Regions from separate parts of the Pseudomonas abietaniphila genome, predicted to be linked through region 1. Evidence: riboswitches for the same ligand, from Rfam matches in the RefSeq annotation. Region 1 holds a riboswitch; each other region holds the start of a gene.
The links. Region 1 has a riboswitch for cobalamin ahead of ABDX87_RS25890 (CbtB domain-containing protein). Riboswitches for the same ligand answer to the same signal wherever they lie in the genome.

Region 1 (10,144 bases):
CGGTGTTGGCCTTGTCGATGTAGCCCAACACGCGCTTCTGCTGCTGGAATGAGACCATCGAGCCCATTCGAGTACGCGGGTCGAACGGGTCCCCAGGCACGAAGCGCCCTTGCGCCACCGACGTGAAGCGCTCGATGAAGGCGTCGTAAATGCTGTCCTGCACCAGCAAGCGAGAACCTGCGTTGCACACCTCGCCCTGATTGGCGTAAATGCCATTCACCGCGTAACTCACCGCGCGATCAAGGTCGGCGACGTCGGCCAGAATGATCTGGGGGCTTTTGCCACCGCATTCGGTGGTCACGCGTTTCATGTTCGACTGACCGGCGTAGACAAACATTTTCTTGCCGACGTCGACCGACCCGGTGAAGCCGATCTTGTCGACGTTCATGTGCAGCGCAAGGGCCTCACCCGCTTCAGCGCCCAGCCCTTGCACCACGTTGAACACGCCGGGCGGTCCGCCCGCCTGCATGAACAGATCGGCCAGCAGCACAGCGCTCGAAGGCGACTGCTCGGCGGGCTTGAGCACCACCGAATTGCCCATCGACAGCGCCGGCGCGAGTTTCCAGGCGGCCATCAACAGCGGATAGTTCCAGGGCACGATCAACCCGACCACGCCCAGCGGCTGGCGCAAGATGTAATGCAGCGCCTCCGGCGTGGTGCTGGTCACCGCGCCTTCGAGCTTATCAATCGTTTCGGCGAAGAACTGAAACGACAGGGCCGAATACGGCACGTCCACTTCCAGCATGTCGGTGATCGGCTTGCCCATGTCCAGCACGTCGAGCATGGCGAAGGCTTCGGCCTGCGCTTCGATCAACTGCGCAAAACGGTAAAGCACGGCCATCCGGTCCCTCGGCGCCAGGCGGGACCAACTGCCGGACTTGAACGCGCGACGGGCGGACTTGACCGCCGCGTCGACGTCCTCCGCCCGGCTGCGCGGCGCCGTGCCGTGAACCTTGCCCGTCGCCGGATTGACGACCTCGAAGGTGGCGCCGCTCAGCGCATCACAGTATTCGCCGTCGATGAAGTTGCTGATGCGGTAGTCGAACTGGCTCAAGCGCTGTTGCCAGTCGGCGGCGCTGCGTTGCGACAGTGTCTGGTAGATCGTGGTCATGAACACACCCTGCAAGAACGGAAAATGAAAAGATCTGCGGTTCAAACCGGCGTGGCGGAAAATGCCCGGGCCACGCCCGGCGCCACGCTCAGGTAAATGCCATCGCCCGGACGCAACGCCTCGTTGTGTTGGGCATTGCCATCGCGCGGCAGGTCGAGGGTCAGGGCATCGACACCCGGCACGCTGACCTGAATACGCAACGAGCGCCCGTGAAACAGGGTTTGCACCACCGTGGCCTGGGTCATCGAGGCATCGGTCTGAGTCGGTCGTGCTTCAACGCGCAAGTCTTCAGGTCGTAACGAGACCGTGACCCGATCCCCGGAACGCAACGGCTGATCACTGCGCGCCATCATCTGCATTGCCCCGACCCTCACCCTGAACAAAGGGCTGTCGGTGCCTGTCACCTCGCCGGGCAGCAGGTTGCTCGCGCCAATGAAACCGGCGACGAAAGGGGTGGCCGGTTGATCGTAGAGCGCGGCGGGACCGGCCACCTGCTCGATACGGCCGTTGCGCATGACCGCGATGCGGTCGGAAATCGACAGCGCTTCGGTCTGGTCATGGGTGACCATCACGAAGGTCGTCCCCAGTTGGGATTGCAGGCGCTTGAGCTCGACTTGCATGTGTTGCCGCAGGTGCGCGTCGAGCGCGGACAACGGTTCGTCCAGCAGCAACACCCGAGGCCTGCAAACCAGAGCGCGGGCCATCGCAATGCGTTGTTGTTGCCCGCCGGACAAATCCTGAACCCGCGCCTTGGCCTTGTCCGCCAGCCCCACGAGTTCAAGCATGTCGCGAATACGCGTGCGCGCCTCACCCGTGCCGACGCCCGCCAGACTCAAGCCGAAGCCGACGTTGTCGCTCACATTGAGGTGCGGAAACAGCGCATAGTCCTGAAACACCGTGTTCACCGGGCGCCCGTACGGCGGCGCGTCGGTGAGGTCCTGTCCATCGATGAAAATCGTCCCCGACGTCGGCCCTTCGAACCCGGCGATCAGGCGCAGGGTGGTGGTCTTGCCACAACCCGACGGCCCCAAGAGGCTGATGAACTCGCCGCTGGCAATATCCAGATCGATGTTGTCGACGCTGAGAATGCTCTCGGTATAGCGCTTGCTGACGCCTCTGAGGCTGACCACGCTGGTGTCTGTCACGAGCGAATTCCTCGTTCAAAAAGTGGACTGGATTCCGTTGCGCGATCCGCTTCTGCCCAACGGACGCGAGCAAGCGTGCTTCTATATGCCTTCGGCCAGAATCACGCGCGCTATCAACCGCCCGCCTTGACCCGCTCGAACAGCTTGGCCAACTCGTCGTTGCTCGGAATCGGCTTGGTCAACACGGTGTCACGCAGCATGGTTTCCGGGTCATTGGGCAGCGAAAGCTCTTCGAGCTTGGCGGCCGGAACCTGTTTGAAAGCGGCCTCGCTCGCGCTGCCGTAGCCGTACTCATTGATCAGGCTCGCCCCGGAATCGGGGTTCATGCGTGCATTGATGAAGTCGTATGCCAGGTCCACATGCTTGGCGTCCTTGAGCATCACCATGCCGCAGACCCAGGTCAGCATGCCTTCCTTGGGCTTCATGAACGCCACCGGCACGTTCTGTTTCTTCAATGCCGTGGCCGAAGCATTCCAGGCCATGGCCGCGACCAGTTCCCCGCTCGCCAGGCTCTGCTCAACCGAGGTCATGTCGGTGGTGTAAGACGACATCAGCGGTCGTTGCTGGCGCAGCATCGCACCGACTTTCTCCAGCTGTTTGTCATCCATCTTCTTGAACGGGTCGACCCCTGCCAGCAATGCGGCCACCAGCGGCGTATCGTGCACCGCATCGATGGTCGCCATCTTGCCGGCGTAGGGCGACGCGGAGTCGAAGAACATTTTCCACGTCGCTTCGGGGTTCTTCACCAGGTCGGTGCGGTACAGAATCGAGGTGTTACCCCAGTCCCACGGTACCATCCAGACCTTGCCGTCGGCGTCGACGATCCCCGGCAGCTTCTGCAGGACCGGGAAGATCTGGTCCCAGTTTTTCAAGCGCTTGGGGTCAAGCGGCTGAATCAGCCCGGCTTGTTTCCAGCGGTCCAGTTTGTCGTAGCACGGGTGCGCGAGGTCCGGATGGAAGCCCGCGCGCGCCTTGGACAGTGCGTCGTCGTCATCGCCGAACACCGAAATATCGACCTGCCCTGCATGGGCTTTTTCGAAGTCGCCGTGAAACTGCGGCAACTCGTACCCCGACCAGGTGAAATAGGTGAGCTTGCCGCTGTCGGCGGCCTGTGCGCCCTGCTGCAACAACGTGACGCCAAGAGCAAACGCACTCAGCCCCATTACCCAGGAGCGTGAATCAGTCATGCGGATTTTCATGAGACCTCCGAGCTATTTCATTATGGAATTGGCAGAGGAACGGGTGCCGCGACGCCGCAGGTGCTCGGCCAGCGCAGCCAGAATCACGGAGACCACGAGGATCACCGTGCCGAGCGCCATCACGCTCGGCAGTTGCTTGGGAAAACGCAGTTGGCTCCAGATGTAGATCGGCAAGGTGGGTTCGGTGCCGACCAGAAAAAACGCGACGATGAACTCGTCGAACGAGGTGATGAACGCCAGCATGAAGGCCGACAACAGGCCCGGCAGCGCCAGCGGCAGGGCGACCCGGCGGAACGTCGTCCACTCGTCCGCGCCCAGGTCCATGGCCGCGTCCTCCAGGCTGCGCGGAAAAGCAGCGAACCGGCTGCGCATCACCACCACCGTGGTCGGCAGGCAGAAACACACGTGGCCGACCACGATGGCGCCCAACGAAGGTCCCGGCCCGATCAGGTTGACTCCCACCAGCAACGCAATGCCCAACACCACGCCCGGCAACAAAATGGGCAGCCGCGCCAGCAAAGAGATGCCGCGCGCCAGCGGCGAACTGCGACGCAGGTCCGCGTAGGCGATCAGGCACCCGGCAGCGGTGGCAATCGCGGCCGCCAAGCTTGCGACCATCAGGCTGTTCAATGCCGCATTGCGCAGCCGTGGATCGTCCATCAGGCTCTGGTACCACTGCAGGGTGAAGCCTTTGAGCGGAAAGGCCGGTGCGATGGAATCATTGAACGAGAAGACCGGAATCAGCAGCGTCGGCAGGTACAGGAACACCAGGTAAGCGGCCACATAGACCACCAGCCAGTGACGCGTCAGGTAGCGGTTCATGTGCGCGTACTCCAGCGGGTGATGATCCAGCGCGCCGCCACCACGACGATTGCAATCGCGATCATGCTGATCACGGCCAGCGCGGCGCCGGCGGGCCAGTCGTTGGCCTTGCCGAACTGCGCCTGAATCAGGGTGCCAATCATCGAGCTGTTGGGGCCGCCGACCAGCGCCGGAGTGACGTAGTCGCCCACCGTGGGCACGAACACCACCAGTGCCGCCGAGAGAATGCCCGGCACAGACAACGGCAACACCACCCGGAAGAACCCTTGATGGGGCTTGGCGCCCAGGTCAGCCGCTGCTTCGAACAGGTTCTTCGGCAGGCCTTGCAGGCAGATGTACAACGGCAGGACGGCGAACGCCGCGTAAGCGTGGGCGAGCGTGACCACCACGGTCGAAGGCGTATTGAGCAGGCCATTGAGGGGCGCATCGATCATCCCCAACTGCATCAATGCCGAATTGAGCACGCCGTTATAGGCAAGGACGATTTTCCAGGCGAACACCCGCAACAGGTAACTGGTCCAGAACGGCAGGGTCACCAGAAACAACAGCAGGTGGCGCCAGCGACCGGCGCGAAACGCGAGGAAGTACGCCACTGGAAATGCCAGCACCACAGTCGCGACGGTGACGATGGCCGAAAGCACGATCGAGCGCAGCAAGACCAGCCGCGTCAGCGGATCGGTCAGTGCCGACCACAGGTTGTCGAGACTGAAGGCTGAGCCAATGATCTGCCCGTCGTTCACCCGCACGCTCATGTACAGCAACAACCCCAGCGCGAACAGAATCAAGGTGCAGGTGATCAACCCGCCCGGAAGGTTGAGCCAGGCGTCGAACACCTTGGCGCGAGAGCGGCGTGGGGGTTGAGTCGCGGGCACTGTCATCTCTGCACCGACCTCTGCGTGTGTTCGGCTCATCGCTTCCCTCCCCTGACCCGACGTTCGAACAGGTCCTGAAAACGCATGACGTTCGCCGCCACCCGGGCCACGTTGCGATGCAAGGGCGCGGCGGGCATGGCCTTGAACGGCGTGACCGGATAGGCGCTCTCTTCGGGTGGCAAGCCGTTGACCAAGTCAGCAACCAGTCCGCCCATACGAGTCGCCATGGCCACGCCACGTCCGTAGTAGCCCAAGGCGACAGTCAAACCCGGCTCGGGCTGGCTGAGCATAGGGATACTGGCGGCGGGCACCGCGACACGACCGCACCAGCAGTGCGTGATAGGTACATTTTCCAGCATCGGGTAAATGTCCAGCATTTCTGCCCGTACACGTGCCACATCGCCGCCGTTCAACGCGTCGCGAAAGGCACCTCGGGTGCCGAGCACGAAGCGGCCGTCGTCGGTTCTTCGAAAATAGCGCAGCACACGGAAGGTGTCGGAAACCGGCAACCCGCCCGGCAGCACCTGGTCGAGCAACGCAGCGGACAACGGCGCCGTGGCCGCTTGCAGGCTCCACAACGTGACGTAGGTGTGCGGCAACGCCGGCAGCAATGGCGAAGAGTAGGCGTTGGTCGCAATGACCACCTGTTCTGCACGGATCTCACCGCTAGCGGTAGTGACGGTCCATCCGCCTTCGCCACGTCGCAGCTGCAACGCCGCGCAGTGTTCGAAAATCTTCACCCCGCGCGATCTGGCTGCCGCGGCCAGCCCCTGGACATACTGATAAGGCTGCAGCTGCCCCGCCCGTCGATCCAGCAGCGCGCCTTTATAAATAGACGTGCCCAACAGCCGAGTGGTCTGCGCTTGATCGAGTACCTGCACGTCGCCGCCACGCGACTGCCACTGAACGGCGCGATTCAACAGGTTGTCCAGCGCCGCGTCGTGATGGGCCGCCTGGATCCAGCCGTCCTGACGCGCGCCGCATTCAATGCCCAAACGCTTGATCAGATCGAACACATGTTGGGCTGCACCGCCCACCAGATCGGTGAGCGCGGCGCCCTTCGACTGCCCGAACCGCTGCTCCAGTTCATCGGGATTCAGCTTGAGTCCGGGAATCACCTGCCCGCCGTTACGGCCCGAAGCCCCCTCACCGATGTTCAGTGCGTCAAGCACCACCACGTCGCCGTCAATCGCCGACAGTTCAAGCGCAGTGGACAGCCCGGTGTACCCCGCACCAATCACCACACAACGCGCACGGGACGGGAGCCTGGCGACGAAGGCCGGCATGGGTGACTGAACCTGCCAAAGGCAACTGAAGAGATCGACTGATGCTTTCAAGATTCACCTGTATCGATAATCGATATAAGTCTATTTATATTCGATATCGTCAGGCGCGCAAGTGCCCTCTTCCCGGCACGTCGTTTCCGGGGCAAATGCGTCGTTAAAGGCCTTTAAAGCTATCGATATTCGATAGATCGTCCCCCAAGAGAGGCAATGGGTTCAGCCTGTAACCGGCCCGATGCCCTCACGCGCCACGCCATCCCGATTGACTGAGGCACCACACCGTGGTCTCCTACACGCCTTGTTACGGGTGCCCTTCACAGGGTGAAACGGGAAACCGGTGCGCGCAGACCTCAAGGTGTGTGCAAGTCCGGCGCTGCCCCCGCAACGGTAAGCGAGTGAAGAGTCAGATCCACTGTGTCGGTAGCGATATGGGAAGGCGATTCTTGAAGGCATGTGGCAGTTGCACGTGTCCCTCGCAAGCCCGGAGACCGGCCCGACAACGACACATAACGAACCCGCGGTGGGCGGGCGCTGTTGAGTTCATGGCCGACGCTCGTCCGCCGTGTCCCTTGCGCCTTCCCGTCCGCTGACATCTCAGAGGGAAGCGCCATGTCGATCAGTACCACCAGCCAGACATCCAGCCACATCACTACTCAGACCCAACGCCTGACCGCCGCCATCAGCGCGATGATCCTTGGCGCGTGCCTGGTTTACTTCGCCGGTTTCTCGCACCTGGACGCCGTGCACAACGCTGCGCACGACACCCGTCACAGCGCCGCCTTCCCTTGCCATTGAGACCTCTCGCCATGTTCAAGCGAATCGCTCAAACGGCGGGTTTCACGGGTCTGCTCGCTGCCCTGCTGCTGACCCTGCTGCAAAGCTTCTGGGTCGCCCCCTTGATCCACGAAGCTGAAACCTATGAGAAAGCCCCTGCCGCCGAACAGCACGCGCATGCTGAAGGCGCCATGGCCGCTCATGTCCACGACGACGAGGCCTGGGAGCCGGAAGATGGCTGGCAGCGCGTAGTGTCCACGGCGGGCGGGAACCTGGTGGTTGCCGTGGGTTTCGCATTGATGCTGGTAGCGCTTTACACCTTGCGCACGCCGGCCACCGCTCGCCAGGGCGCGCTCTGGGGACTGGCCGGTTTTGCCGTGTTCGTCCTCGCGCCAACCCTGGGCTTGCCCCCTGAGTTGCCGGGCACAGCGGCCGCAGACCTGACTCAGCGGCAAATCTGGTGGGCGAGCACCGCCGCCTCCACGGCAGTAGGTCTGGCGCTGATCGTGTTCGCTCGTCACTGGCTATTGAAAGTGCTGGGGGCCGTGATCCTGGTGATTCCACACGTCGTTGGCGCACCTCAGCCGGAAGTCCACTCGGCACTGGCGCCGCAAGCGCTGGAGGCACAGTTCAAGATCGCCTCGTTGCTGACCAACGCGGTGTTCTGGATTGCGATGGGCCTGATCAGCGCCTGGCTGTTTCGCCGCAGCGCCGCGCAATCAGCTCACGCGAGCCTGAACCACGCCGTATGAGTGAACCCGACAACCGGCCGATACGCGTGATCGGCCTGGGCTGCCAGCGTGGCTGCCCCGCGTCGGTGCTGCTGGGGCTGATTGAAGTCTGCCTGATGGAACACAAGCTGACGTTGAACGACGTCACCGCCCTCGCCTCCATCGACCGCAAATCGGACGAGGTGGGACTGCTGGAACTGGCGGAACAACTCCAGTTGCCGCTCGGGTTTTTCAGCGCAGAGGAGCTGGCGGTTTTCGAGCCGCACCTGAGCCACCGCTCACAGATCGCTTTCGACCACACCGGCTGTTATGGCGTGGCAGAAAGCGCGGCGCTGGCGATGGCTTCGCGGTTAAACGGCCCACCCGTGAAGTTGGTGATCGAACGACGCAACAGTTCCCAAGCGACCTTCGCATTGGCTTCCACGTTGTAATGCCATTTCCCTGTGGGAGCGAATTCATTCGCGAATCGGAATTTCAGGCGCCGAATGTGCAGATGCCTGGACGATTTTTCGCGAATGAATTCGCTCCCACAGAAATCGTGCCTGCCCCGAGTGCAGAAGTACAAGAGTGAGTAATCTGGAGACCCCATGACCGTTTTCTTCATCGGCGCAGGCCCCGGCGATCCGGACCTGATCACCGTCAAAGGCCAGCGTCTGATCCGCACCTGTCCGGTCATCATCTACGCCGGTTCGCTGGTCCCGGAGGCCGTGCTGGAAGGCCATCAGGCGGTTCAGGTGACGAACAGTGCGGAGTTGCATCTGGAGCAGATCATCACCCTGATGAAATCTGCTCATGCAAACGGCCAGGATGTGGCGCGCGTGCACTCCGGCGACCCGAGCTTGTACGGCGCGATTGGCGAGCAGATTCGTTGCCTGCGTGAGTTGGGCATCCCCTTCGAAATCATCCCCGGCGTCACCGCCACCGCCGCTTGCGCCGCGCTGCTGGGCACCGAACTGACGCTGCCCGATATTTCTCAAAGCGTGATTCTGACCCGTTACGGCGACAAGACGGCGATGCCGGAAGGCGAAGCGCTGGGCGACCTCGCGCGGCACAAGGCGACCATGGCGATTCATCTGGGGGTCAGTAATCTCGGAAAGATCGTCGCCGAGCTAACGCCGCACTACGGGTCGGATTGCCCGATCGCCGTGGTTCATCGCGCCAGCTGGCCTGATCAGGATTGGGTGACCGGCACGCTGGCTGATATCGAACAAAAGGTGCAGGAGAAGGGTTTCAGGCGTACGGCGCTGATTCTGGTGGGGCGTGTGCTGGGAAATGAGGTGTTCAGCGAGTCATCGCTGTATCGCGCCGGGCATGCGCATGTGTTCAGGCCTTAAAACGCGCGCATGACTGACACGATGCGCCTACACAGAATATGTACCCAACAAAAAGCCCCGAACCAGTCGAGGCTTTTTGTGCAGCAGAATCACTCAGTAGTAAGCGTTTTCTTTCTGAGTGTGGTCAGTCACGTCACGCACACCGGACAGCTCAGGAATGCGTTCCAGCAACGTGCGCTCGATGCCTTCCTTGAGCGTCACGTCAGCCTGACCGCAACCCTGGCAACCACCACCGAACTGCAACACGGCGATGTTGGCCTCGTCTTCTTCGACGACGTCGATCAGGGTGACCTGACCGCCGTGGCTCGCCAGACCCGGGTTGATCTCGGTCTGCAGGTAGTAATTGATGCGCTCGTTGATCGGGCTGTCGGCATTGACCATCGGCACTTTAGCGTTTGGCGCCTTGATGGTCAGTTGGCCACCCATGCGGTCGGTGGCATAGTCGACCACCGCGTCATCCAGAAACGCTTCGCTGAACGAATCGATCCAGGCCGTGAAGCTCTTCAGGCCAATGGCCTTGTCTTCCGGCTTTTCTTCGCCTGGCTTGCAGTAAGCAATGCAGGTTTCAGCGTATTGGGTGCCAGGCTGGGTAATAAACACGCGGATGCCGATGCCGGGGGTGTTCTGCTTTTCCAGCAGATCGGCCAGGTAATCGTGGGCGGCATCGGTAATAGTAATAGCGGTCATGAAAATTCCTCGCAGACGTGGGGCGGAGTTTACGCCATTCCACGGCAACTGACAAAGTCCTAGTATTTCGCTCAGGTAATTTTGTCGAGACCGGTGGCGAGACGCCAGCTGTCAGGGAACGGCCACTTCCTTGACCGCCCTTCTGCTGTCCAGCCAGCCTTTCATCCGACGGTACAATCCCTTCTC
Region 2 (10,144 bases), 140 kb from region 1:
TACGGAGCAGCCCCCATCAGAGCAGCCGCCGTCATCGAATTTTTTGAACCCCTCCCGCCCTCAGATGCCTCATTCATGAGCAGGCTTTCATGAACAGCGCACGCACCTCGCGTCGACGTTGAACCTGGCGGAGACACTGAATATGCGAGATGACGTAGAAGGCCTTGAATCGGTGCTGGCCGCTTTCGCCCGCCGTCCCAATGCCCCCATGACCGACGAACGACTCTGCGAAGCGATGCGCGTGTGCATCGCGCGCGGTCTGGACCGCTTACCGCTTCCGGGCGGTGGAGAAACATTGGTTCGATGGCGGCAGTTGGCTCACGTGGCTGGAATTGACCTGGCGTTGCTGAAACTCTACGAGGGTCATACCGACGCACTGGCCATCCTTCAAGAACTCGGCGGTGAGCCGTTTCCCGATCCCGGCATCTGGGGTGTCTGGGCCGCCGAACCGCCGACGGCGCGGGTCATCGTCAGTGAGCGACAAGGCGATAACGTTCGTCTGAACGGCACCAAGGCCTGGTGTTCCGGCGCACAACAGATCGACTACGCACTGATCACCGCCTGGACCGAACAGGATCAACCGCAGTTGATTGCTGTACGCCTCAATGAACCCGGGATCAGCATCGATGCGCGAGGCTGGCAGGCGGTGGGCATGGGCAGCACGGCAAGCGTCGATGTTCACTTTGAGCACGCAACAGGTCACTGCATCGGAGAATCCGGCGCTTATCTGGAGCGTCCAGGTTTCTGGCAAGGCGGCGCGGGGATCGCGGCGTCTTGGTATGGCGCGGCCGTCACGCTCGCGCGATCCCTTCACCGGCAACGTCAGCAGGGCCGCGCTGATCCGCATGCCGACGCGCATCTGGGGTCGGTGGACGCCGCGCTGTTGGGTGCCTCTGCAGCCCTAAGGGAATGTGCCGCATGGATCGATGCGCACCCGCTTGACGACGCTCGACTGCCCGTGCAACGGGTTCGCGCCCAGGTCGAAATGGCCGTCGAACAGGTGTGTCGCCATGTCGGCCGTGCGCTGGGCGCGACGCCGTTCTGCCGCGATCCGCATTTTGCGCGCCTGGCCGTGGACCTGCCGGTGTTCATCCGGCAAAGCCACGCGGAACGGGATCTGGCGCAATTGGGTCAACTCCTGACCCACAGCACAACCGAGGATTGGTCGTTATGAGTCAGACAGCCCCTTTTGGCGTCAGCGGCACACCGTTGAGCGAATGGCGCAACAGCGTGGCGCTGAGCGGCGTTCGCCCCATCGATATTGACGAGTTGGTCCCACCGGGAGCGCGACTGGTGGTGCTGGCCCCTCACCCCGACGACGAGGTGCTGGCCTGTGGCGGACTGCTCGCAGCCATGGCCAACCGGCAGGAAGACGTGCAGTTGATTTCCGTGACCGATGGCGAGGGCAGCCACCCGGACTCCGCGCAATGGCCTCGATCGCGCCTGCGTACCGAACGGCGTCGGGAAAGCGAACGGGCCGTCACCGCCCTTGGCTTCGATCTGCCGCGACTCGCCTGGCAGAGGCTGGGGATGAGCGACGGTCAGGTCGCCGACCGCGCTGACGCCTTGATCGCGCTGCTCACCGAGGATTTGCGCCCGACCGACGTGGTCGTCACTACGTGGCGACACGACGGCCACTGTGACCATGAGGCCGTCGGTCACTGTGCTGCGCAGGCCGTCGCGAACACGGGCGCCACCTTGCTGGAGATTCCGGTATGGGCCTGGCATTGGGCCGAACCCAACGACCCGCGGATTCCCTGGCAGCAAGCGCGCAAATTCATGCTCAGCGACGCGCAATTGCAACGCAAGCGCCGGGCAATCAACGCCCACGCCAGCCAGTTACACGATGATGTCAGCACCGGCGCCGCGCCCGTGCTTGACACCGACACCCTGGAGCGACTGCTTCAACCTTTCGAATTGGTGTTCCTGTGAGCCTGCCTGCCGACTATTTCGACGAACTGTTCGCCGACAGCGATGACCCGTGGGCCTTTCGCACCCGCTGGTACGAACAGCGTAAACGCGACCTCACCCTTGCTGCCCTGCCTCGTCAGCGCTACGCGCGCGTGTTCGAGCCGGGGTGTGCGAACGGCGAATTAAGCCTGCGTCTGGCGCAGCGCTGCGACCAGTTGCTGTGTATGGACATGAGCACCCGCGCGGTCGAGTTGGCGCGTGCGCGGCTGCGCCAGTACGAAGGCGCGCAGGTCGTCGAGGGATGCCTGCCGGGCGACTGGCCCGAGGGTCAGTTTGATCTGATCGTCATCAGCGAATGGGCGTATTACCTGGAGCCTGCATTGTTCGTCGAGGTCATCGAACGCCTTGCCGCCTCGTTGACACCGGACGGGGCGGTGCTGGCGTGCCACTGGTTGCATCCGATCGACGGCTGTCCCATGCACGGTGCGGACGCTCACGCCCTGCTCACCCGACACCTGCCGCTGATGCGCACGCTGCGGCACGAAGAAACGGATTTTCTGCTGGAGATGTGGAGCCATCACACGGGCGGCATTGATCTCTCGGAAAAGGTTTGCCAGTAACGCGCCGACACGTCTGTAAGCACCGTGCCATCAGGCCGTTGGTCTGGTAGGCGCGTAATTATTTAAACCAACTGCCGCTTGTTCCATCCCACATAGTGCGGGCCACATGACTCGCCCTTCTCATAACAAGAGGTACGTAATCATGGCTAACACCGGAAAATCGAACCCTGGCAACTTCGCCAACGATCGCCAGAAAGCCTCCGACGCAGGCAAAAAAGGCGGCCAGGCTTCAGGTGGCAGCAATGTCGCAGACGACCGTCAAAAAACGTCAGACGTGAAACGCGATGACGCGAGCAAAAAAGGTGGCTCGATGCCACAAGGTGGCGCAGGCCGCAAATCCTGATTAGCTGCTGATCAGAGAACCGAGCGAGGGCGAGAGCTCTCGCTCTTTTGTTTCCAGTATCGGCTTACCGCTGTTTTCCTCCCTCACGCGTCCGGATCGATCAACGGCACCGTGGCGTCTCGGTCAAACTGCGACCCAGGGTCTTCATTGCCCGGATCGTTATCAACGTCCACCTCTACTCCCTCTTCCGCCGGATGAATGGCACGTTGAGGCGCTGTGTCCGGGTCTTTCGGTGAATGGGTATGCATGGCAGGTTCCTCATGTTCAGGTGGGTCAGTCACGACCCGGTTCAACAGGTTCAGCTTAGCTTCCGCTGACGGTCCAGTGGACCGCGTCCTCGGGAAATTGCAGTTGCTCGACACGATGGGCAATCCCACAGCCCAGCGAGTCCTCGGCACGAATGACCTTCTCCTCCGCCGACAGGCATCGACCGATGTCCAGCGGGTGCGCTGCGCCCTCGGTTTCGCTCAGGTAAATGTTCACGTAACGCTGCAGGTCGTTGTCGAGACTGCGCAGGTATTCGCGCATGCGTGAATGATCGACGGAGCTCTGGCTGAAGTACCAGGTCATCGGGTGAATCAGGAATCGCGAATGCGGGCAGGCGATGCGCTCCTCGGCGGCAAGGTAGATGACGATGCCCATGGATTCGATATTGCCGCTGTTCAGCGCGCGGATCGGCACCTTAAGAGACTTCAGAAAGTTATAGATCGTGAACCCCAGCGCCGTACTACCGCCGGCGGTGGACAGGTTCAACAACAGGCCGGTCGCGCCCTTGCCAAGGGCCTCCAGGCAACGATCGCGGAAATGCTCGGTGCTGGTCTGATCGACCCCACAATGGAAATGGATGATGTGCTCGCTCATCTACTGCCCTCCCATTCCGGATAATCGCTGCGGCCTGAAACGTTGGAAGCCCCACCGCCGGGAAAAGTTGCATGGTGCGTCCCAGGGTGCAAACCGGCGTTCGATGGATTCCACCGCATCAGCCGCTGTCCGCCAGAACTCCTGCTTCAATCAACGATCAGTAAACAACACCGGGCGCTCGCTGCACAGCGTACACCCGGACCTCCATGACGCCAGACAGGACACCTCAATGAGTCTGCACGACAAGATCATCGGCCGCCTCGGCTTTGGCGCCGCGCCACTGGGCAACATGTTTCGCGACATCAGCGAAGATGAGGCGGCTGCCACCGTGCACGCTGCCTGGGACCAGGGCATTCGCTATTTCGACACCGCACCGATCTACGGGGCTGGCTTGTCCGAACAGCGACTGGGCAAGGCACTGGCGCACCTGCCGCGCGACCAGTACACCCTCAGCACGAAAATTGGTCGGCTGATCTCCGACGAACTGGACCCGGACGCGCGCAGCGGCCCATTCAGCGACGGGTTGAAAAACAAGATCGTGACCGACTATTCGGCCGATGCCACCCTGCGCTCTATTGCGGCCAGTCTCGAACGGCTGAACACCGACCGGCTGGACATCGTGTTCGTGCATGACGTGGCGCAGGACGCTCACGGCGACGAATGGATCGAGCATTTCAACATTGCTCGCAAAGGCGCCTTCCGCACCCTCACGCGTTTGCGCGAAGAAGGCGTGATCAAGGCCTGGGGACTGGGCGTGAACCGGGTCGAACCCTGCGAACTGACCCTGGACCTCACCGAAGCGCAGCCTGACGGCTTCCTGCTGGCCGGGCGCTATTCGTTGCTGGACCACGACCAGCCTTTGCAGCGTCTGTTTGCCAAAGCCCGTGAGCACAACGCCGAATTCGTCATCGGCGGCCCCTACAGTTCCGGCGTGTTGGTGGGCGGCAAGCATTTCGAGTATCAGGAGGCGCCGCAAGCGATGCTCGACAAGGTCGCGCACATTCAGGAAATCGCCCGGCAGTACCAGGTCGATATCAAATCGGCGGCGTTGCAATTCGTGCTCGCCAACCCGCTGGTTGCTGCCGTGATTCCCGGTGCCAGCCGGCCTTCACGCCTCATCGAAGACGTCACCGCGCTTCACGCCCCGGTGCCGGATGGCTTCTGGCAAGCGATGCGGGATCAGGGGTTCATCGCCGCACAAGCGCCGGTGCCCGCTAAACCCTGAATGCAATCGGGCGGTTGATGCTGGCCAGAGGCCGTGGAAGGCAAGCCTGCCTCTTGCGTCCTCTGGACGGCCCCTGAATCACGTGACCGTTCAAGGCAGTGCCTGCCCCTTCTGCAACCTTCTCGTTGACTCATCTGTCATTTCCGATAGTCTTGCCTGCGCACTGTATACAAAAACAAATACAAATAGCGCCGGAGATTGTTGAACATGCCAGTAGACAACACCCTGGATTCAGCCCTTGCCACACAGGCCGCGACCGTCGATCATCCGGCGCTCAGTCCCCGTCTGTACAACCCTGATCTTGCGCCCAGCAAGACTGAAGGCCGAACATGGGGTGGATACAGTATCTTTGCCCTGTGGACCAATGATGTACACAATCTCGCCAATTACTCGTTCGCCATTGGCCTCTATGCATTGGGCCTTGGTGGCTGGCAGATCATGCTGTCTCTGGCCATCGGCGCAGCGTTGGTGTACCTCTGCATGAACCTGACCGGCGACATGGGCCAGAAGACCGGCGTACCTTTCCCCGTAGTCAGCCGGATCAGCTTCGGCATATTCGGCGCACGCATTCCTGCGCTGATCCGCGCGGTGATCGCCATCGCGTGGTTCGGCATTCAGACTTACCTGGCCTCTGTCGTCCTAAGGGTTCTGCTCACTGCCCTGGACCCGGCGCTCGCCGACTACGATCACGATGCCTGGCTCGGCCTTTCAACCCTGGGCTGGCTGTGCTTTGTCAGCATCTGGGCCGTGCAATTCGTGATTCTTGCGTACGGCATGGAGATGGTTCGCCGTTATGAAGCCTTCGCCGGTCCCGTGATCCTGCTCACCGTCGCCAGCCTCGCCATCTGGATGTTCACCCAGGCCAACGGTCAGATCGCCTGGTCAACGAAAACGCCACTGGAAGGCGCTCAGATGTGGCGCAGTATCTTCGCGGGCAGCGCGTTGTGGCTGGCGATTTACGGCACGCTGATCCTTAACTTCTGCGATTTCTCGCGCTCGGCCCCCTGCAAGAAAACCATTCGCAAAGGCAATTTTTGGGGGCTGCCCGTCAACGTGCTGTTGTTCGCGTTCATCACCGTGATCCTCTGCGGCGCCCAGTTCTCCATCAACGGCCAGATCATCCAGAGCCCGACGGACATCATCAAGAGCATTCCGAGCACCTTTTTCCTGGTGTTGGGTTGCCTGGCGTTTCTCATCGTCACCGTGGCGGTGAACATCATGGCCAACTTTGTTGCACCCGCCTTCGTGCTCAGCAGTCTGGCGCCACGCTACCTGACCTTCCGCCGAGCCGGGATGCTCAGCGCAACGGTGGCGGTGCTGATCCTGCCGTGGAACCTCTACAACAGCCCGCTGGTGATTGTGTATTTCCTGTCGGGCCTGGGCGCCCTGCTCGGCCCGTTGTACGGCGTGATCACCGCCGATTATTGGCTGCTGCGCAAAGGACGGGTTAACGTGCCACAGCTTTACACCGAAGATCCGGCCGGCGCCTACCACTACTCGCGCGGGGTCAACCTGCGTGCCGTCTGGGCGTTTATCCCGGCGGCAATCATTTCCACGATTACCGCGCTGGTCCCGGCCTTCGATTCGGTGTCGCCGTTTTCCTGGCTGATGGGCGCTGCCATTGGCGCGGCGCTTTACCTGTTGCTGGCCGACCGGCGCAACACATTCAAAGACGTCAGTGGCCAGGCCATTGCCGTGCAAAGCACCCAGCATTGATCGCAAGCGAGAGTCGTCCCCCCATGCGTATTTTGATCGTCAACGTGAACACCACCGAATCGATGACCCAGACCATCGCCGAGCAGGCCCGCAGCGTTGCGTCTCCCGGCACGGAAATCATCGGGCTGACCCCGCGCTTCGGTGCGGAGTCGGTGGAAGGCAACTTCGAAAGCTACCTGGCGGCCATCGCGGTGATGGACCGGGTACTGTCCTACGACGAACCCTACGATGCGGTGATTCAGGCTGGCTATGGCGAGCACGGCCGCGAAGGTCTGCAGGAGCTGCTGGAAGTACCCGTGGTGGACATTACCGAGGCGGCCGCAAGCCTGGCGATGCTGTTGGGCCACAAGTACTCGGTGGTGACCACGCTGGATCGGGCGGTGCCGTTGATCGAGGACCGGCTGAAACTGGCGGGCGTCTACGAGCGTTGCGCCTCGGTGCGCGCCAGCGGCATGAGCGTGCTGGAACTGGAGGAAAAACCGGACCGCGCGCTGGAAGCCATCGCCGAGCAGGCCGTTGAAGCCGTCACCCGAGATAAAGCGGAAGTGATCTGCCTGGGCTGCGGAGGAATGGCCGGCCTTGATCAGATGATTCGCGACCGCGCCGGTGTTCCGGTGGTTGATGGCGTGACAGCGGCCGTGGCACTGGCCGAATCGCTGGTACGTCTGGGCCTCAAGACCTCGAAGGTCCGCACCTACGCCACGCCGCGGCCGAAGAGCGTCGTTGGCTGGCCGTTTCGTCTGCAGAATTGAAGCGTCGGTGAGCGATAGACCGGCGGTGCATTCGCCTCATGCCAGCGAATCGTTTAGTATCCCCGCCGCCGGTTTCCACTCGGAATTAATAGGGAATCCACGGGCCCTGCTCTGCCAGGCTCAAACGGAACTGTCCCCGCAACTGTAGGCGCTGAGCCCTGCTTCAAGAATGCCACTGGGTCAAACCGGGAAGGCTGAAGCCGGGCGAGGACGCGCCAGTCAGGAGACCTGCCGGCAAGCGTCAATCATTCACCGGCGGGGTGTCCGGGAAGGACACCCGTGCGCGTCTTTTTCGCGATCTGCACTTGCCCTGTCTTTTCAGCGGCGAGCCGGGATGTGCTTTCCAGTGCCTGCCCTTTCGGCCAACAGGTTTACTGGAGATCCCCGCTCATGTCGCTGCGCCGCCTTTGGTTGTTGCTCGCCAGTCTGACGCTGTCTAGCCCGCTCCTCGCTGAGTCAACGCATTACCCGCTGACGGTCGACAACTGCGGCGTACCGCTGACATTCGCCCAGGCACCGCAAAAAACCGTGACCATCGGCCAGGCCGCAACGGAAATGCTTTACGCACTGGGGCTCAGCCAACAGGTGATCGGCACGTCGTTGTGGTTCAACGACGTACTGCCTCAATTCAAGGACGCCAACAATACGATTGATCGCCTGGCCGACAACGCACCCAGCTTCGAGTCGGTGGTTGGCAAACGCCCGGATTTCGTCCCGGTTCAGTTCGAATGGATGGTCGGACCTCAAGGCGCAGTCGGTACCCGGCAACAGTTTCACGACCTGAACATCCCGACCTACATCCTGCCGTCCGACTGTGAGGGCAAGAACAACCGGGTGGGCGCGGACGGCACGCGCCTGGCGGCCTTCAACGTCGAGACGCTGTACAAGACCCTGGCTCAACTGGCGCTGATCTTCTACGTACAGGATCGCGGACAACAGCTGATCGCCGGCTATCAGGCGCGTCTGGCCAAGGCCGTTGAACAGGCGAAAAACCATGGCAGCCACGACGTTTCGGCGGTGTTCTGGTTTTCCAGCCCTGACCTCGACACTGACCCTTTTGTCGCCGGCCGCAAGGGCATCCCCAATTTCATGCTCGACACGCTGGGCATGCGCAATGTCATCGATTCCGATGAAGAGTGGCCCACCGTTGGCTGGGAAACCATCGCCAAGGCCAATCCGACGATTCTGGTGATCGCTCGCATGGACCGCCGGCGCTTCCCGGCCGACGATCATGAAAAGAAACTGGCGTTTCTCAAATCCGATCCGGTGACGCGCAACATGGACGCGGTGAAGCACAATCGCATCGTGATCATGGACGCCAGCGCAATGGAATCCAGCGTGAGGCTGTTCGACGGTATCGAGCAGCTCGGCGCTGCCGTTCAAAGCGCCACCTCTGCGCCATGAACCGCATGAGTGTGTGTCGATGGCTGGGCCACGGCCTGTGGGTCAGCGCCGTACTGGCGCTGGCAATCATGGCGGGCGTTGCGATCGGCGAGACGTCGATCAGCCTGCCTGTCATCGCTCAGGTGTTGGCGAACAAGCTGTGGGCGGCCGGTTACCGGGTGGACCTCATCGACGAAGGCATTGTCTGGAACTACCGCCTGACCCGCGCCATTGTCGCGGCGGCTTGTGGTGCGGGGCTGGCAATTTCCGGCGTCGTCTTGCAGTCGCTGCTGCGCAACCCGCTGGCCGACCCTTATCTGCTGGGCATATCGGCGGGCGCCTCCACAGGGGCCGTCCTAGTGGCGGTCATCGGTCTGGGCGCCGGGGCAGTCTCCCTGTCGACCGGCGCCTTTGTCGGCGCGATTGCCGCCTTTGCCCTGGTGGCCTTGCTTGCCCGCGCCTCTCGCGGCGAGACGGCGGCCGGCCAGATCATTCTGGCGGGGATCGCCGGCTCACAGTTATTCAACGCCCTCACGTCCTTTCTGATCACCCGCTCAGCCAACGCCGAGCAGGCGCGCGGCATCATGTTCTGGCTGCTCGGCAACCTCAGCGGCGTGCGCTGGTCGTCGGTGAGCCTGGCGGTGCCCGTGGTGTTGCTCGGGCTGGCGGTCTGTCTGTGGCATCGCCGCTCACTGGATGCGTTCACCTTTGGCGCCGACTCGGCGGCGTCACTGGGGATCCCCGTGCGCCGGGTTCAGGCCACGCTCATCGCGACCACTGCACTGATTACCGCGGTCATGGTGTCCATCGTCGGTTCGATCGGGTTTGTCGGGCTGGTCGTCCCGCACGCCGTTCGCATGATCGCGGGCGTGCGCCATGCCCGTTTGCTGCCGCTCAGTGCGCTGAGCGGCGCACTGTTCATGATCGCCGCTGACGCACTGTCCCGCACCGTGATCAAGGGACAAGTACTGCCCATCGGCGTGATCACCGCACTGGTCGGTGCCCCGGTGTTTGCCCTGATCTTGATCCGTGGGAGCCGCCTCCGATGAACGCTGCCAACCCGATTCACGCGGCCAGCCGTGGGGGTATGCCTCTGCTCAATGCAGTCAACGTGAGCTACGCGGTCAAAGGCGCTCAACTGCTCAAGGGCGTCAGCCTGGCGATTCAGCCGGGTGAAAACCTCGGTGTCATCGGCCCCAACGGATCTGGCAAATCGACCCTGCTCAAGCTGCTGGCCGGGCTGAAAACGCCGACCCAGGGCGACGTGCTATTGCGGGGCAAATCCCTGTCGACCCTGCGCCGAAGGGACATCGCACAATGCCTGGCGGTGGTC
Region 3 (10,144 bases), 2.1 Mb from region 1:
ACCAGCACGGCAATGCCTTCCTGCGCGCACGCCAGATACGCGCCCACCAGCGCCGCCATTTCGAAGCCGCCCAACGCGCGCAGGCTGCCCAGCGCGTCACCGGCCTGTTCGGCGTGCAGTTGGAGCGCCTGCTCGATCACCTTCGCCTTGTGATGGATGCCCTGCGCATCAAGCCCTGTACCCGGCCCGACCAGCAACGGGGCCGGGCAATTGAGCAGCGAGCACGCCACCGCGCTGGCCGCCGTGGTGTTGCCGATGCCCATTTCGCCGCCGATGAACAACTCGGTGCCGGCCGCCTTGGCGCGAAGTACGCTGTCGCGACCGCCCGCCAGCGCGGCCTCCAGTTGCGCCTGGGTCATCGCCGGTCCTTTGGCGAAATTGGCGGTGCCCGCTCCCAGATTGAGATGGCGGACACCCGGCAGGTTCAGCGGCGACACCGTGCCGAGATCCACCACATCCAGTTGCGCGGACAGTTGCCGGGCCAGCACGCTGATCGCCGCGCCGCCCATGATGAAGTTGTGCAGCATTTGCCCGGTGACGGCTTGGGGATAGGCCGAAACACCTTCAGCAACCACGCCATGATCCCCGGCAAAAATGGCGATCCAGACGTTGCCGACGCTCGGTTTCACTCGACCTTGCAGACCGGCCAGTTGCACGGCCACCGCTTCCAGCTGGCCCAGTGAACCGGTCGGTTTGGTCAATTGCTGCTGTCGGGCCAGCGCCTGCTCGCGGCTGTGTTCGTCGACTTCTCGTGCGGGGGCGAGCCACCAGGCATTACTCATAGTGCGGATCCTTTCAGGGTCATGGGCAGTCCGGCGACGGTGAATACCACGCGCTGGCAATGCTCGGCCAACGCCTGATGCAACCCGCCGGCTTCATCGACATAACGACGGGTCAGCTTACCGAGAGGCACGACGCCCAGCCCGGTTTCGTTGCTGACGAAAATGATTTCGCCGGGCAATTCAGCCAGGCAATCGAGTAGAGATTCGCGCTCCTGCGCCAGTCGCTGCGGATCATCCAGCATCAGCAGATTGGTCAGCCACAGGGTCAGACAGTCCACCAACAGGCAACGGTCAGGCCCCGCGCTTTCCTTTAATACACGTGCCAGCTCAACCGGTTCTTCGATCAGCCCCCAGTGGTCCGGACGGCGCTGACGGTGCAGCGCCACGCGTTGGTTCATTTCACCGTCCAGCGGTTGACTGGTGGCGATGTACATCACCTCAAGTCCGCTGTCGCTGGCGAGTTTTTCCGCCAGCCGACTCTTGCCGGATCGCGCCCCACCCAGAATCAATTGCAGCATCAGGCTGGCTCCAGTCCGCAGAGTTCACGCAGCAACGGGCCATCCAGGTGCTTCTCCACCAGGTCGGCCAATCGGTCGATGTCGCGCTCGCGCAAGGCGTGGTAGTCCACCGTCTGAACGTTCTGCAGACCGGCCCAGCGCAGCAGCGCACTGCTCGACGCCGGGTTTTCGAACAGTCCGTGTAGATAGGTGCCCAGTACCTGGCCATCGGCACTGCGTGCGCCGTCGCAACGACCATCGCCGAGCTGCACCAGCGGGTTCTCCAGCGCAGGCCCTGTCGTCACGCCCGCATGAATTTCATAACCGCTGACGTCCGCGTCTTCCAGCGTCAGACGGCCGCGCACGTTGCACAGTTGTTTTTCCTGCTCCAACACCGTACTCATGGCCAGCAATCCCAGACCGGGGCTTGACCCCGCTGCGCCCTCGAGGCCCAGCGGATCGTGCAGTTCCTCACCCAGCATCTGCAGCCCGCCGCAAATGCCCAGCACTTTGCCGCCGTAACGCAAGTGACGGCTGATCGCCGTGTCCCACCCGTTATTACGCAAGTAGGTCAGGTCGCTGCGCACGCTCTTGGAACCCGGCAGGATGATCAGGTCCGCCGCCGGAATCGGCTGGCCGGGCCCGACAAATTGCAGGTTCACTTGCGGGTGCAGGCGCAGCGGGTCGAAATCGGTGTGATTGCTGATGCGCGGCAGGACGGGCACGACGACGTTGAGCACCTGTTCGGCCTTGTCGGTCTGGCGCTGATCCAGACCGTCTTCAGCCTCAAGGTGCAAATCCATCACGTACGGCAACACACCCACCACCGGTTTGCCGGTGCGCTGTTCCAGCCAGTCGAGGCCCGGTTGCAATAACGCGATGTCCCCGCGGAAACGGTTGATGACGAAGCCTTTCACCCGCGCCTGCTCGCTGGGCGACAGCAGCTCCAGCGTGCCGACCAGATGGGCGAAGACGCCACCGCGATTGATGTCGGCCACCAGCAGGACCGGACAATCCACAGCTTCGGCGAAGCCCATGTTGGCGATGTCACCCGCACGCAGATTGATTTCGGCCGGCGAGCCCGCGCCCTCCACCATCACCACCGGCCACTGTTCGCTCAGCCGTTGATGCGACGCCAGCACCGCTTTCATCGCGATTGCTTTGTAATCGTGATACGCCACGGCGTTCATGGTGGTCACCGCGCGACCGTGAATGATCACTTGTGCGCCGGTGTCGCTGTTGGGTTTGAGCAGGACCGGGTTCATGTCGGTGTGCGGTTCAAGGTGACAGGCCTGGGCCTGCACGGCTTGGGCACGCCCGATCTCGCCGCCGTCTGCGGTGACCGCGCTGTTGAGCGCCATGTTCTGCGGCTTGAACGGCACGGTGCGCACACCCTGACGCGTCAGCCAGCGGCACAGCGCGGTCACCAGCGTGCTCTTGCCGGCATCCGACGTGGTGCCCTGCACCATCAGGGTCTTGCCGGTTTTCGGAGTGTTCATGCACGCTCCCGGGAAAATTCGCTCAAGGCCTTTTCCAGTCGCAGCCAGTCGGCCTCGTCCCGGGGCAGGCCAAACCGCAGGCTGCTGTTGTGCGGCCCGGCGTTCAGAAAGATGCGCAGCAAAATGCCGCGTTGCGCACAGAACTCATGCAGCTCGGCGGCCAGCGGCGTGATCAGCCATTGAAACAGCGCGCAGCCGCCTTGCGGTGCAAAACCGTGATGCGCCAGCAATGCTGCCAGCCTTTGACTGGCCTGCTCCGTTCGCTCGCGCTGCACGCGATGCCCTTTGACGTCGTCCAGACACGCCTGGCCGAGCATCCGCGTCGGCCCGCTGACCGACCATGGGCCGATCTGCCTGGCCAGCACTTTGAGAAAGCGTGACTCGGCAAGCACGAAACCGAGACGCACACCCGCCAGGCCGAAAAATTTACCGAACGAACGCAGCACGATCAGCCCGGGGCGCTGGGTTTCAGCCGCCAGACTCAACTGTGGCGTGTTGTCCATGAACGCTTCGTCCACCACCAGCCAGCCGCCGCGCTGCGCCAGCTTTGCGTGCCATTCCAGCAAACGCTCCGGTGTCAGGCTCAGGCCCGTGGGGTTGTTCGGGTTGACGACCACCAGCACGTCGAGGGCGTCAATGAAACGCTCGACCTCATGCTCCAGCACCTCGCGCACCAGAAAGCCGTTGCTGCGCCACGCTTCGGCGTGTTCGGCATAGCACGGCGACAACACACCGACCTTGCCCGCCTGACGCAGACGCGGCAGCGCCTGGATAGCCGCTTGAGAACCCGCGACCGGCAGCAGATCGGGTGCGCCGTAATACAGACGCGCTGCGCTCTCCAGACCGTCATCGGTTTCCGGGAGACGCGCCCACGCCGAGGCGGGGATCGGCGGAATCGGCCAGGCCCACGGAGAGATGCCGCTGGACAGGTCGAGCCAGCCGCCCTCGGCGATGCCGTACTTCGCTACCGCGCCGCGCAGCCGGCCGCCATGCTCAAGCATAGAATTCAGTCCCCAGACAGAGGATCAGCAGCCACAGCCAGACGCCGCGCTGCACCAGTTGCCAACCACGATCAATGGAAGTCGCGTCGGCGGGTGCGCCTTCGCCCAATTGCGGACGCTGATGCAGTTCACCGTGGTAGATCGCCGCACCGCCCAACTCCACACCCAATGCACCGGCGCCCGCCGCCATCACGGGACCGGCGTTCGGGCTGTCCCATTTCGGCGCTTGGGTCCGCCAACAGCGCAAGGCGAGCCGGGTCTTGCCCAATAGCGCGTAGGTCAACGCCACCAGACGCGCAGGAATGTAGTTAAGCAGATCGTCGATCCTGGCCGAGGCCCAGCCGAAACGCTCGAAGCGCTCGTTGCGATAACCCCACATCGCGTCCAGCGTGTTGCTCAGGCGATAGAGGACGACGCCCGGCGCGCCAAGGACCACAAACCAGAAAATGGCTGCGAATACCGCGTCGCTGCCGTTCTCCAGCACCGACTCGGTGGCGGCACGGGCGACTTCGGTGGCGTCCAGTTCAGAGGTCTGGCGACTGACCAGGTAACCCACACGACGGCGGGCTTCTTCCAGATCGTCGCCGCGCAGCGCCTGAGCCACCGGCTCGACATGCTCGCCCAGACTTCTCAAGCCGAGCGCGCAATACAGCGCCGCCACCTCCACCAGCCAGCCGATGTAGGGCAGCCAGCTGAAAAAGGTGATCACCACCGTCAGCGGCACGACGGCGATGAACCAGGCCGTCACACCATGGCTGCGCCAACCGCGACCGCCTGCGTTGAAACGTTGCTCGATGCGCTCGGCATAGCGCCCGAACGCCACCAGCGGGTGGTTTCGTTTTGGCTCACCGAGCAGCGCATCCAGCGCAACCCCGGCGACGCTCAACAACGCCACACTCATGGACTCACTCCCCATTTGTTCTCGTAAACCAGATCCTGCAACGGACGCGCCTGCGCCCAACCTTCCAATACCAGCATCGGCGCCGGATAGAATTCCTTGACCGGCCCCAGGCACAGAATCGCCAAGGTTTTTGAACCACTTGGCATCTCCAGCAATTGGCCGAGGGAAACCGGGTCGAACAGCGACACCCAGCCCATCCCCAGACCCTCGGCCCGGGCTGCCAGCCACAGGTTCTGGATCGCGCAGGACAACGACGCCATGTCCATTTCCGGCAACGTGCGCCGACCGAAAATGTGCTTCTCGCGGTCATCCATCAATGCAGCGACCAGCACTTCGGCGCAATCATTGATGCCTTCGACCTTGAGCCTCATGAAGTCATCGGAGCGCTCGCCCAGTGCCTCGGCGGTTCGAATCCGTTCTTGCTCGACCTGCGCCTGAATGCGGGAACGCAGTTGACGGTCAGTGATGCGGATGAAGCGCCACGGCTGCATCAAACCGACACTAGGGGCCTGATGGGCCGCTTCCAGCAGCCGCGCCAGCAACTCGGGGGCCACCGAGCCACCGCTGAAATGACGCATGTCCCGACGCTCGGCGATGGCCCGGTAAACAGCAGCGCGTTCTTCGTCGCTGAAGGCGTGGTCAGTCATGGCGGCAATCTCGGCCAGTTGGCCCACCGCGGAAATCTGATCTGTGTGAATAACCTGTGGGAGCGAATTCATTCGCGAGAAGTCGGTACAGCCGATACAGAGCCGTAGCCTGTAACACCGTATCGCGAATGAATTCGCTCCCACAGGGCACAGCGTTCCTACACCCAGACCGCGTAAGGGTGGCGATGGAAAGTGTCAGAGCGCTATTCATGGCCGTAAGAGCGCCGCCATCGCCTTAGGATTGGACGGAAAATAAAAATGCACGTACGAGGCCGTCATTCTGCCGTCCCGATACACCGCTTCGGCGCCGCGACCGCCGTTGGGGCTGACGCCTCGGGCGATGGGGGTCAGCTCGGTGCTGGTCAGCGAATGGTGATAGGTGTGGCCGCGCAGCGTGCCTTCCGGCAACTCCACCGCTTGCAACGCCAAGGCAGCCAGACGCTTCTGCATCACAGCCTCGCCGTCGAGCAAACCCACCAGCTCAGCCCGTTGACCGTCGACATCGGTCAGCGCATTCAGCAGGTACAGCATGCCACCACACTCGGCGAGCAATGGCTTGCCTGCGGCGTGATGAGCGCGAATCGCGTTGAGCATCGAGACGTTCTGCCCGAGCGCCACATGATGCAATTCGGGGTATCCGCCAGGCAGATACAGGCTGTCCGCGTCAGGGATCTGCGTGTCCCGAATCGGCGAAAAAAACGACAGTTCAGCGCCCATCGCCCGCAGCACATCCAGGCTCGCGCCATAGGTGAACGCGAAGGCTTCGTCATGGGCGATGGCGATGCGCACGCCCGCCAGCAAGGGCTCGGCCGGCACGAAATCAGGCGCCGAGAATGTCACGGCCGGCGGCAGCGTTGCATCGCAGGTGCTGGCCAACGCATCGGCGGCAGCGTCCAGACGCACGTCCAGATCGTTCAGTTCACTGGCTTGCACCAAGCCCAGATGGCGGCTCGGCAGTTCGATACCGGTTTCCCGCGACAGGGCGCCATACCAACGCAGGCCTTCGGTCAGACTGCCTTCGAGCAATTGGGCATGACGCACCGTGCCGACCCGGTTGGCCAGCACACCGGCGAACGGCAAATCCGGTTGATAACGCGCCAACCCCAAGGCGAGTGCACCAAACGTCTGCGCCATGGCCGTGCCGTCGATGACGCCCAGGACCGGCACGCCAAAATGCCTCGCCAGGTCGGCGCTGGACGGCGTGCCGTCAAACAACCCCATGACCCCTTCAATGAGAATCAGGTCAGCGTCGGCGGCCGCTTCCCACAGCAGACGACGGCTCTCGTCCTCGCCCACCATCCACATGTCCAGTTGGTACACCGGGTTGCCGCTGGCGCGTTCGAGAATCATCGGGTCAAGAAAATCCGGCCCGCATTTGAACACACGGACCTTGCGACCCTGATTGCGATGCAGGCGTGCCAACGCGGCGGTGACGGTGGTCTTGCCCTGACCGGACGCGGGCGCGGCGATCAACACCGCCGGGCATTGCCGAGGCTGACGCTCACTCACAATTCGATGCCCTTCTGCGCCTTGATACCGGCCTGGAATGCATGCTTCACCACGCCGATGTCAGACACGGTGTCGGACAGGTCGATCAACTCCTGCTTGGCGCCACGCCCGGTGATCACAACGTGCTGCATGGGCGGGCGCGCCTGCAGATCGCTGAGCACGCGCTCCAGATCGAGGTAACCGTGCTTGAGGGCGATGTTGAGTTCATCGAGGACCACCAGACCGATGCTCGGGTCGTTGAGCAGTTGCTGCGTGACGGCCCAGGCGGCTTCGGCAGCGGCGATGTCGCGCTGGCGATCCTGAGTTTCCCAGGTAAAGCCTTCGCCCATCACGTGATAGCGCACCTGTTCCGGGAAGCGGCGGAAGAACAGTTCTTCGCCCGTGGCATTGCGGCCCTTGATGAACTGCACCACGCCGCACTGCATGCCGTGGCCCATGGCTCGCGCCAGCATGCCGAAGGCGGAACTGCTTTTGCCCTTGCCGTTGCCGGTCAACACCAGCAGCAGGCCGCATTCATTCGGGGCGCTGGCAATGCGCTCGTCCATCACCGCCTTTTTGCGCAGCATGCGCGCCAGGTGGCGTTCGTCACGTTCAGGGGATTCGCTCATCTCAGCTCTCCGCTTGAGGGCAGGTGTGGCAAACGGAAGGCACAGGCAAAGACTGACAGCAGGCGCCGGGAGCTGAAAACCCGAGCCTGCGCAGAGCATCGCCCTCCGTGATGCTGTTTGAATGGATCAGGCCGGTCTCCGGACTCATGAGTTGAAACACAAGCCACGCGCCTTCCCATGCTCCATGAACACAGTGGCATCGTGCGTGACCTTGACTCATTTACCGTTGCGGAGGCAGCGCCGGGATTGAGCGTGAAATGCGCGCACCGGCTTCCCTGTTTCACCCTGTTGAACGACCGTGGTCGCGGGCACCTGAAACAATCGGCGAAGGTTAGAGGGTTGACTCCAGAGCGTCAATCAAAGCGGCACGCCATGCAGCAATTGAACGAGCGGTTGAACCCACCGCTCAGCCACGTCTCTATTCCTGTACATGCCTTTGCATGACTGCCAGATGCCTCACTGCGAGCAAGCGGAGATCGATCATGTTCAAACTCAGACCCCAGATGGTGGTTTTACTGTTGGTCGCCGGAGGGCTCGCGGCCTGCGGCGAGTCATCCAGGTTGCAGGTTTCGGACGGCACCGGCCCGTCACCCAAGCTTCCCGAACCGAACAAGACCCTTATCCCCACCGTGAACATCGCCCCGGCTGTTGGCTGGGCGGCGGGCGCAAAACCCATCGCCGCACCCGGCACACAAGTCGCGGCGTTCGCGGAGAACCTCGATCACCCTCGTTGGCTGTATGTGTTGCCCAACGGTGACGTACTGGTGGCGGAGACCAACGCGCCGCCCAAGCCTGACGATGGCAAAGGCATTCGCGGCTGGGTCATGAAAAAAGTCATGGGACGGGCGGGCGCAGGCGTTCCCAGCGCCAACCGCATTACGCTGCTGCGTGACAAAGATCACGACGGCGTCGCCGAAACCCGCACCGTGTTCATCGATCACCTCAATTCGCCGTTTGGCATGACCCTGGTCGGCAACAACTTTTATGTCGCCGACACTGACCGCCTGTTGCGCTTCAACTACGAACCGGGCGAGACATCGATCAAGGGCGAACCGCTGAAAGTCACGGACTTGCCGGGCGGCACGATCAATCATCACTGGACCAAGAACGTCATCGCCAGCAAAGACGGCAGCAAGCTGTACGTCACGGTGGGCTCAAACAGCAATGTCGGTGAAAACGGCCTCGACGCGGAAGAAGGCCGCGCAGCAATATGGGAAGTGGACGCTGCCACCGGCAACCACCGCATCTTCGCCTCAGGCCTGCGCAATCCCAACGGCATGGATTGGGACCCGCGCACCGGCAAGTTATGGACCGCCGTCAACGAGCGAGACGAGATCGGCAGCGATCTGGTGCCCGACTACGTAACCTCCGTTCAGGATGGTGCTTTCTATGGCTGGCCCTTCAGTTATTACGGCCAGCACGTGGACATTCGGGTTTCGCCACAGAATCCGGAACTCGTGCAGAAGGCCATTGCGCCTGACTTTGCGGTAGGTCCCCACACCGCCTCGCTGGGCCTGGCCTTCGCGGACGGCAAGTCGTTGCCGGCACCGTTCAACGAAGGCTTGTTCGTCGGCCAGCACGGCTCGTGGAACCGCAAACCTCACAGTGGCTACAAGGTGCTTTTCGTGCCCTTCAAGGACGGCAAGCCAAGCGGAACGCCGGTTGACCTGTTGACCGGCTTCCTCTCCCCCGACGAAAAAGCGCAAGGTCGCCCGGTGGGCGTGGTGAATGACAACAAAGGCGGGGTGTTGGTGGCCGATGACGTCGGCAACAAGATCTGGCGCGTGACGGCGGCACGGACGGTGCAGGCGTCGAACTCAGCGCCATGAGCCGAGAGCGGGTCTGCGTGGCTCATTCCAGGTGTGGGAGCGCCACTTGGGCCAAACCTGTTCTTGCGGAGGTTGAGATCCAGGATCGTTCCAACGCTCTGCGTGGGAATGCCTGCCAGGACGCTCCGCGTCGACGTTGACGCAGAGCGCCAGCCCCTGCGTTACCACGCGGAGCGTGGGAACGATCAGCAAACCTGAGATTTACTGCCGCGCCAGATTCGACGGCGTAATCACACGCTTGGCATTCAGCCAGGCCTTCTGCCAATACGGCTTGTCCAGACTGTCGAGTTTGACAGTGCCACCCGTGGCCGGCGCATGCACGAAGCGCCCTTCTCCCACATAGATCCCGGCATGACTGACGTTCGACCCGCCACCCGTGGCGAAGAACACCAGATCCCCGGTCTGCAACTGGCTGCGATCGATGTCAGGACCACGCAGGTTGATCATGTCGCGGGTCGAGCGCGGCAGCGTAATGCCCGCTGCGCCCTGATACACGTAACCGATCAGACCACTGCAATCAAACCCCGAATCCGGCGTATTGCCGCCCCAGCGATAGGGTGTGCCGACCAGCCCGATGGCACGCAAAAGCACGTCATCCGCGACCGGAGAGGAAAATTGAGAAGGAGCGGATACCACAGGCCTGGAAACGACCTTGGGAGGGGCTGGCGGTGGAGTGCTGGAACAGGCGGCCAGCAATACAGCCAGTGAAGCAACAACCAGGCGAACCGTAAACGACATAAACACAACAACCTTTGCGGGATGCGGCTTACTCTGCCGGGAGCTGGGACTGCGTGCAATCAGGGTTTCCCCGGTTGCACGCCCGGTATTAACGGTGTTGGCGCTTGAGTGTAGTCGAGGTCATCGCGGTTGT

Region 2: linked by a shared signal. The riboswitch ahead of ABDX87_RS26510 (ABC transporter substrate-binding protein) and the one ahead of ABDX87_RS25890 (CbtB domain-containing protein) in region 1 are both predicted to bind cobalamin.
Region 3: linked by a shared signal. The riboswitch ahead of cobO (cob(I)yrinic acid a,c-diamide adenosyltransferase) and the one ahead of ABDX87_RS25890 (CbtB domain-containing protein) in region 1 are both predicted to bind cobalamin.

The regions. Positions count from the first base shown of each region.
Region 1 covers NZ_CP155619.1:5,869,615-5,879,758, reverse strand. The annotation lists gene ABDX87_RS25920 (aldehyde dehydrogenase) at 1-1,111, opposite strand, end outside; gene ABDX87_RS25915 (ABC transporter ATP-binding protein) at 1,153-2,256, opposite strand; gene ABDX87_RS25910 (ABC transporter substrate-binding protein) at 2,370-3,443, opposite strand; gene ABDX87_RS25905 (ABC transporter permease) at 3,468-4,277, opposite strand; gene ABDX87_RS25900 (ABC transporter permease) at 4,274-5,188, opposite strand; gene ABDX87_RS25895 (NAD(P)/FAD-dependent oxidoreductase) at 5,185-6,435, opposite strand; cobalamin riboswitch at 6,721-6,943, shown strand; gene ABDX87_RS25890 (CbtB domain-containing protein) at 7,042-7,227, shown strand; gene ABDX87_RS25885 (CbtA family protein) at 7,239-7,958, shown strand; gene ABDX87_RS25880 (cobalamin biosynthesis protein) at 7,955-8,368, shown strand; gene cobM (precorrin-4 C(11)-methyltransferase) at 8,525-9,271, shown strand; gene nfuA (Fe-S biogenesis protein NfuA) at 9,365-9,958, opposite strand; gene ABDX87_RS25865 (acyltransferase family protein) at 10,070-10,144, opposite strand, start outside.
Region 2 covers NZ_CP155619.1:6,012,844-6,022,987, reverse strand. The annotation lists gene ABDX87_RS26555 (acyl-CoA dehydrogenase family protein) at 143-1,174, shown strand; gene ABDX87_RS26550 (PIG-L deacetylase family protein) at 1,171-1,932, shown strand; gene ABDX87_RS26545 (SAM-dependent methyltransferase) at 1,929-2,531, shown strand; gene ABDX87_RS26540 (general stress protein) at 2,674-2,874, shown strand; gene ABDX87_RS26535 (hypothetical protein) at 2,958-3,122, opposite strand; gene ABDX87_RS26530 (ATP-dependent Clp protease proteolytic subunit) at 3,178-3,735, opposite strand; gene ABDX87_RS26525 (aldo/keto reductase) at 3,965-4,960, shown strand; gene ABDX87_RS26520 (NCS1 family nucleobase:cation symporter-1) at 5,168-6,676, shown strand; gene ABDX87_RS26515 (aspartate/glutamate racemase family protein) at 6,700-7,428, shown strand; cobalamin riboswitch at 7,481-7,678, shown strand; gene ABDX87_RS26510 (ABC transporter substrate-binding protein) at 7,819-8,832, shown strand; gene ABDX87_RS26505 (FecCD family ABC transporter permease) at 8,838-9,860, shown strand; gene ABDX87_RS26500 (ABC transporter ATP-binding protein) at 9,899-10,144, shown strand, end outside.
Region 3 covers NZ_CP155619.1:1,463,947-1,474,090, forward strand. The annotation lists gene cobT (nicotinate-nucleotide--dimethylbenzimidazole phosphoribosyltransferase) at 1-782, opposite strand, end outside; gene cobU (bifunctional adenosylcobinamide kinase/adenosylcobinamide-phosphate guanylyltransferase) at 779-1,300, opposite strand; gene ABDX87_RS06480 (cobyric acid synthase) at 1,300-2,778, opposite strand; gene cobD (threonine-phosphate decarboxylase CobD) at 2,775-3,779, opposite strand; gene cbiB (adenosylcobinamide-phosphate synthase CbiB) at 3,772-4,680, opposite strand; gene bluB (5,6-dimethylbenzimidazole synthase) at 4,677-5,327, opposite strand; gene ABDX87_RS06500 (cobyrinate a,c-diamide synthase) at 5,535-6,836, opposite strand; gene cobO (cob(I)yrinic acid a,c-diamide adenosyltransferase) at 6,833-7,444, opposite strand; cobalamin riboswitch at 7,557-7,775, opposite strand; gene ABDX87_RS06510 (PQQ-dependent sugar dehydrogenase) at 7,927-9,273, shown strand; gene ABDX87_RS06515 (C40 family peptidase) at 9,475-10,011, opposite strand; gene ABDX87_RS06520 (C40 family peptidase) at 10,100-10,144, opposite strand, start outside.